3 regions of the Mesorhizobium sp. M0296 genome follow, and region 2 is predicted to be linked to each of the others. Evidence: predicted binding sites of a transcription regulator. Region 2 holds the regulator's gene; each other region holds the start of a gene.
What was found. Region 2 encodes LexA, which represses DNA repair genes until DNA is damaged. Its sites were predicted from a motif close to TGTTCNNNNTGTGTTCNG; they were not measured.
Positions count from the first base shown of each region.

Region 1: recA (recombinase RecA) is a predicted target of LexA. The motif match lies at 772-789, and genes of this name have one in related genera.
Region 3: NKI97_RS13805 (DNA recombination protein RmuC) is a predicted target of LexA. The motif match lies at 1,289-1,306, and genes of this name have one in related genera.

Region 1 is NZ_JAMYRZ010000013.1:29,506-31,775, reverse strand. Features, by position in the region: gene NKI97_RS14795 (PfkB family carbohydrate kinase) at 1-635, opposite strand, end outside; gene recA (recombinase RecA) at 914-2,011, shown strand.
Region 2 is NZ_JAMYRZ010000004.1:48,534-50,803, reverse strand. Features, by position in the region: partial or broken gene kynU (kynureninase) at 1-556, opposite strand, end outside; gene lexA (transcriptional repressor LexA) at 1,003-1,737, shown strand; gene NKI97_RS05820 (ComEC/Rec2 family competence protein) at 1,731-2,270, opposite strand, start outside.
Region 3 is NZ_JAMYRZ010000012.1:6,231-8,500, reverse strand. Features, by position in the region: gene NKI97_RS13805 (DNA recombination protein RmuC) at 1-1,256, opposite strand, end outside; gene def (peptide deformylase) at 1,360-1,890, shown strand; gene fmt (methionyl-tRNA formyltransferase) at 1,907-2,270, shown strand, end outside.

The DNA.
Region 1 (2,270 bases), on a different contig from region 2:
CCGGCGCGTCTCAGGCCGTCGACGATGCCTTGATCGATTTGGACGCCGGCGAGCACGCCGGCCTCGTGCCGGTTCATGAAGGCCATCGCCAGACGGTCGAGCACCGGCGTCAGCCGCGCCGCTTTGTTGGGCGAGACCGCAAGCGCAAACACCGGCTTGCCGGCGGCGAGTGCCGCCAGCCGCTCCAGCGCGGTCGACGGCAGGTTGGCGTCGCACAGCACCGCGTCGGCCGAACCGATCGCTTCCCGCACCTTGGCACGGCGGATCTGCTTGGGAAGCGCCAGCTCGTAGAGCACCATGTCGGCAAGGCCGGCGATCAGCCCGCCGCCGCTGTCGATCAGCATCGTATGGCTTGGCGTTGCTCGGTCGAGGAACACCGCCGACAGGTCGGCAACGCCGGCCTCGGTGACGGCGCGTAAAACCGTGTCGCCAAGGGCATCGCCGCCGCGCACCGAAAGCAGCGAGGCCGAGACGCCGCGGCGCACGGCACAGCGCAAGGCGTTGAAGACGGCGCCGCCGACATGCTCGCGCATCGTGCCCGGATTAGACGCTGCCGGCACGAAGGCGCCGGCAACCCGGCCGCGCCGCTCGATATAGGCGCCGCCCACGGCCAGGATCGTCGGGGATTTGATCATGCCGTCAAAATGCCCTTTAGCTGTTGCCCGGGGGGAGACTAGGTCGCCGGGCGGAACCCTGCAATCGCGGGTCCGATTCGGTTGGTGACGGCAACGGCGCCGCATGCGAGGCGAGACACATCGGAAGCAATAATTGCGAAACAAAAATAGAACAAATAGGGATATGCGTTATTTTTCAAACCCTTGGTGCTCATTGACAAATGAGAACAAATGAGGTACATTCTTTTAAGGATTGCGGGATTGTCCGGCCTCCATTGACGACCACGGGGTGATGTATCATGGCTCAGAATTCTTTGCGGCTTGTAGAGGACAAAGCGGTGGACAAATCAAAGGCTCTGGATGCGGCGCTGTCGCAAATCGAGCGTGCCTTCGGCAAGGGCTCGATCATGCGGCTCGGCGCGAACGAGCAGGTCGTCGAGATCGAAACGGTGCCGACCGGCTCGCTTGGGCTGGACATCGCGCTTGGCGTCGGCGGCCTGCCGCGCGGCCGCATCGTCGAGATCTACGGGCCGGAAAGCTCGGGCAAGACGACGCTGGCGCTGCACACGGTGGCCGAAGCCCAGAAGAAGGGCGGCATCTGCGCCTTCGTCGATGCCGAGCACGCGCTCGACCCGGTCTATGCCCGCAAGCTCGGCGTCGATCTCGAAAACCTGCTGATCTCGCAGCCCGATACCGGCGAGCAGGCGCTGGAGATCTGCGACACGCTGGTGCGCTCCGGCGCCATCGACGTGCTGGTGGTCGATTCGGTGGCGGCGTTGACGCCGCGGGCGGAAATCGAAGGCGAGATGGGCGATTCGCTGCCCGGCCTGCAGGCCCGCCTGATGAGCCAGGCACTGCGCAAGCTCACCGCCTCGATCTCGCGCTCCAACACCATGGTCATCTTCATCAACCAGATCCGCATGAAGATCGGCGTCATGTTTGGTTCGCCCGAGACGACGACCGGCGGCAATGCGTTGAAATTCTATGCCTCGGTCCGCCTCGACATCCGCCGCATCGGCTCGGTCAAGGATCGCGACGAGGTCGTCGGCAACCAGACCCGCGTCAAGGTCGTCAAGAACAAGCTGGCGCCGCCCTTCAAGGTGGTCGAGTTCGACATCATGTATGGCGAGGGCGTCTCCAAGACCGGCGAGCTGGTCGATCTCGGCGTCAAGGCGGGCGTGGTCGAAAAGTCGGGCGCCTGGTTCTCCTACAATTCGCAGCGTCTTGGCCAGGGCCGCGAAAACGCAAAACTGTTCCTGCGCGACAATCCCGACACGGCGCGCGAGATCGAGCTGGCGCTACGGCAGAATGCCGGACTGATCGCTGAGAAATTCCTTGAGAACGGCGGCTCCGAAAGCAGCGACGACGGTTTCGAGGACGACGCTGGGGTGATGTAGGGCAAGCGACGCCTCGCTGAGCCTCAGCCAGGTTTCGATTTGATGTTTTGATTTTGAGTTTGCGTAATCGATGCGTTTCGAACCGCCGGCCCAGGGCCGGCGGTTCGCGTTTGACGGCGAGGCAGACGCATTTCAAGGCGCTGGTGAAAGCCGGGATTTGAGCCCATTTGGTGTTTCTGGACAGGCTGCGGTGCGACCGCTAAAAGGCCATGTCTATTTTCCGCCGGCAGCCGGCGGTTCTCTCGAAAAGGCAGTATTC
Region 2 (2,270 bases):
AGCGCCGGCATGTCGCGCAGTTGCCCGACTTGTAGTTGACGTGGTTGACCAGCACCACGGCGGTGCGTTCGTCGATCAGCTCTTCGATGCTCGGCGCGTCGACCCCCGAGAGGCGCAGCAGCGTATCTTTTCGCGTCGAAACCACACCCTCAGCCATGTAGAGGTCCGTCGGAAAACTATCGCCCTCGGCGACGATGACCTGCCGCTCCGGTCGCATGGCCATGGCGGCGTGCAGCAGCTTGTAGATGTTGACCGATGTCGTGTCGCAGACCACCGTCTGGCCGGCCGCGGCACCGATCAGGCGCCCGAGCTGGTCGCCAAGTTCAAGCGGCATGTTGAACCAGCCGGCCGTGTTCCATGCGCGGATGAGATCATGCGACCATTCTTCGGTCGCGGCCTTGCGCAGTTCATCGAAAGCGGCACGTGAAGCAGCTCCTAGCGAATTGCCGTCGAGATAGACCACTCCTTGCGGCAATACAAAGCGGTCGCGCATCGCGCGCAGCGGATCCGCGGCATCCATCGCCTTTATGGCCACGAGATCGGGAATTCCTGTCATGATTTGTCTGCTCCCCCAAGATCCAACGCAACGCCCGACACGCGTCGACTGTTCTTCCATTCCCTGGTTGCGCGCAGCAAGGCTCCACCGGCGAGAAGCAGCCTGACCAGGCGGTGGAAACCGGGGACTTAACCCGAGGTTGGCGTTTTGAGTTCGTTTCGTTCACGGTGCATCGACCAAACCGCACAGTCGATAGGGGTTCACTTCCGTGCCCTTTGCCGACCGACGGCCGATGTCAATGTGGCCTCCGGGAAGCCAGAAGGGCGCAAACGAAAGCAGAATCAAGGCGATGAGGCTCGCGGCGGTGAAAATACGGTACCCCGGTAGGGACGTCGTTTGTTTCCCGAGCCTTAACGCATTCATTAAACTTTAAACAGTTGCGGAACACAACTGGAACAGATAGTGTTTGTTCTGGGTTTGTTTTTCTGATTCTGTTGGGGGTCGCTATGCTGACACGCAAACAACACGAACTGCTTATGTTCATCCACGAAAGGTTGAAGGAAAGCGGTATCCCGCCTTCCTTCGACGAGATGAAGGAAGCGCTCGACCTGGCTTCCAAATCCGGAATCCACCGGCTGATTACGGCGCTGGAGGAGCGCGGCTTCATTCGCCGTTTGCCCAACCGGGCCCGTGCGCTGGAGGTGCTGCGCCTGCCTGACTCGATCGCCCCCGGCCTCAATGCGGCACGCAAGTTCTCGCCGAGTGTCATCCAGGGCAGTCTTGGGCAAGGCGGTCCTCGGCAAGGCAAGCCGACATCGTCGCGCGTGCCCGCAGCCGGAAATGACGACGATGTCGTCGCCGCCGTTTCGATCCCGGTGATGGGCCGCATCGCCGCCGGTGTGCCGATCGACGCCATCCAGCACCAGACGCATTCGATTTCGGTGCCGCCGGATATGATCATGGGCGGCGAGCATTATGCGCTCGAGGTCAAAGGCGATTCGATGATCGAGGCCGGCATTTTCGACGGCGACACGGTGATCATCCGCAATGCCGATACGGCGAGCCCCGGTGAGATCGTGGTGGCACTGGTCGACGAGGAGGAAGCGACGCTGAAGCGGTTCCGCCGCAAGGGCGCCTCGATCGCCCTGGAAGCCGCCAATCCGGCCTACGAGACGCGCATCTTCGGACCAGACAGGGTCAAGGTGCAGGGCAAGCTCGTCGGACTGATCCGCCGCTACTGAGCCCCGCCCTTGGCGCCGGCTTTGGGGTTGTCGGCCCTGCGGTATGGTGGCAGGCCCCGTGCCGCGCGTGAAAATTTCCGCTGCACGTGCCAGGGCCGGTATGATTTTTCGACCGCGAAACGGATTTCGGCGCGCGTTGCCGCTTGTGGATCGAAGTAGACGGCGGCACTTCCCGCGCGCGCCAGTTGCCGTTTGGTGACGACGAGGACCAGCCGGTCGTAGTAGCAGGGGTTATGCGCGGTGGCGTCGTCGATGACGATCAAGCTGGCAAAGGCGCAGGCTGGCCGCGCAGTATCGCGGTCCTTGGCTTGCGCGATGATCGCGCCGGATGGATGCCTGGCAAGGCAGAGGCCGTCCGTGCAAATGAACGGCATGCCCGGCGGTAGGTCGGCCGGATCGGCAATGTCGAATTGCGGGTCGTTCTTTGCAGGTGTTTCCGGCGCGACGATAGCCTCTGATGTGAGCGCGCGTTTCCAGTTGTCGATGGTGAACTCATTCGGGCGTGCCCGGTTGACCGCGAGTTCACCGCTGCC
Region 3 (2,270 bases), on a different contig from region 2:
TCGCCTTCGACGACCCTTAGCCTCAACTGCCCGGTTTTCGAATCGGCGACGCGCGGGCTGCTTTCCGCTTTTGCTCCGCTGCCATTCGAACCAGCGGTGTCCTCCGCCGGCTGCACGCCAAACTCCAGCGCCTCGATCTTTTGTCCGCGCCTGGTCACCTTCGATGTCGAGACCAGAATGTCCTCGATATCTTTGGCCGATTGACCGAAATGCGTCTGCAATTTGCGCACCCGCTCGTCGAGCCGGGAAACATCTTCCATCAGCCGGATGACCTCGCCCTGGATCAGGTGCGCCTGCTCACGCATGCGGGCATCCTTGAGGATCGCCTGGATGACCTGGATCGACAGCATCAAAAGCGATGGCGAGACGATGACGATCCGCGATCGATGCGCCTTTTGGACAACGGCCTCGAAATTCTCATGGATTTCGGCGAACACCGATTCCGAGGGCACGAACATGAAGGCGGTGTCCTGCGTCTCGCCCTGGATCAGGTATTTTTCGGAAATATCGCGGACATGCACCTCGATGTCGCGGCGGAAAGCCTGTGCGGCGGTCTTCTGCAGGTCGGCGCCTTCGGCGGCCCGGATGGCATTCCACGCCTCGAGCGGAAACTTTGCGTCGATGGCAAGCGACGGTGCGCCGTTCGGCATCTTCACCAGGCAGTCGGGCCGGCTGCCATTCGACAAGGTCGCCTGGAATTCATAGGCGCCGTGCGGCAATCCGTCGGCGACGATGGCTTCCATACGCGACTGGCCGAAGGCGCCGCGCGTCTGCTTGTTGGAAAGTATCGCCTGCAATTGCACGACCTGGCCGGCCAGCGACTGAATATTGCCTTGCGCGATATCGATGATCGCCAGCCGTTCCTGCAGCTTGGCGAGGCTCTCATGCGTCGATCTCGTCTGCTCGGTCATGGTCTGGCCCAGGCGGCCGGTCATGGCATCGAGACGCTGGCCGATCGACTGTGTCAGTTCCGCCTGGCGCGCCCCGAACACTTCGGCGATGGCGCCCATGCGGCCCTGCATTTCCGCCTGGCTTGCCAAGATGCCGGCCATTCGCACCTCGGCGTCGCGGGCGTGGTCGGCGGCTTCGGCGGCCGCCACTGCACGCGCCTTGGCCGATCGCCAGAGCGCAACGACGAGCGCCACGAACAGTCCAAGGAACAGCATTGCGCCGAAACCCAGGGCATGGCCGAGCGTGAGCGTGGTGGCGCCGAGGCGGGCGACAGGTTCGGACAGGATGGTGGCCAGTTCGTTCATGCCGACAGCATAGATGATTCGGAACGTCGGCACAGATCAAAACGTGAACGGCCCGGAGGCGCCCCGGTTGACGCTTTTCCTGCGAGGTCTTAGGTGAGACGCCATGTCGATCAAGCCGCTTATCATCCTTCCCGATCCCGTCCTGCGTCAGGTTTCAAAACCGGTCGAGCGTGTCGACGGGGATTTGCGCAAACTGGCCGGCGACATGCTGGACACCATGTATGACGCGCCCGGCATCGGCCTCGCAGCGATCCAGGTCGGCGAACCCTTGCGCATGCTGGTGATCGACCTGGCCAAAGAGGACGAGACGCCGGCACCGCACGTCTTCATCAATCCCGAAATCCTTGAAAGCTCCGACCAGCGTTCGGTCTACGAGGAAGGCTGTCTGTCGATCCCGGACTACTATGCCGAGGTCGAGCGCCCCGCGGCGGTGCGGGTGAAATATCTCGATCGCGACGGCAAGCTGCAGGAGATCGAGGCCGAGGGCCTGATGGCGACCTGCCTGCAGCATGAAATCGACCACCTCAACGGCGTGCTGTTCATCGATTACATCTCCAAGCTGAAGCGCGACATGGTGGTCAAGAAATTCAAGAAGCTCGCCAGGGACAAGGCGCCGGGCAAGATGGTGGGGTAGGCGTCGACGAATGCCCCTGCGTGTCATCTTCATGGGTACGCCTGAATTCTCCGTGCCGACGCTGCGGGCGATTGCCGGGGCCGGGCACGGGTTGACGGCCGTCTACACGCAGCCGCCGCGCGCCGGCGGCCGGCGCGGGCTCGAACTGACGCCGTCGCCGGTGCAGCGCGAGGCGGAGCGGCTTGGCATCGAGGTGCGGTCGCCGGTGTCGCTGAAGGGCGAGGCGGAGCAGGAGGCGTTCCGCGCCTTGGGTGCCGACGTCGCCGTGGTCGTCGCCTACGGGCTGCTTCTGCCTAAACCCATTCTCGAGGCGCCGCGGCTCGGTTGCCTCAACGGTCACGCATCGCTATTGCCGCGCTGGCGCGGCGCTGCCCCTGTCC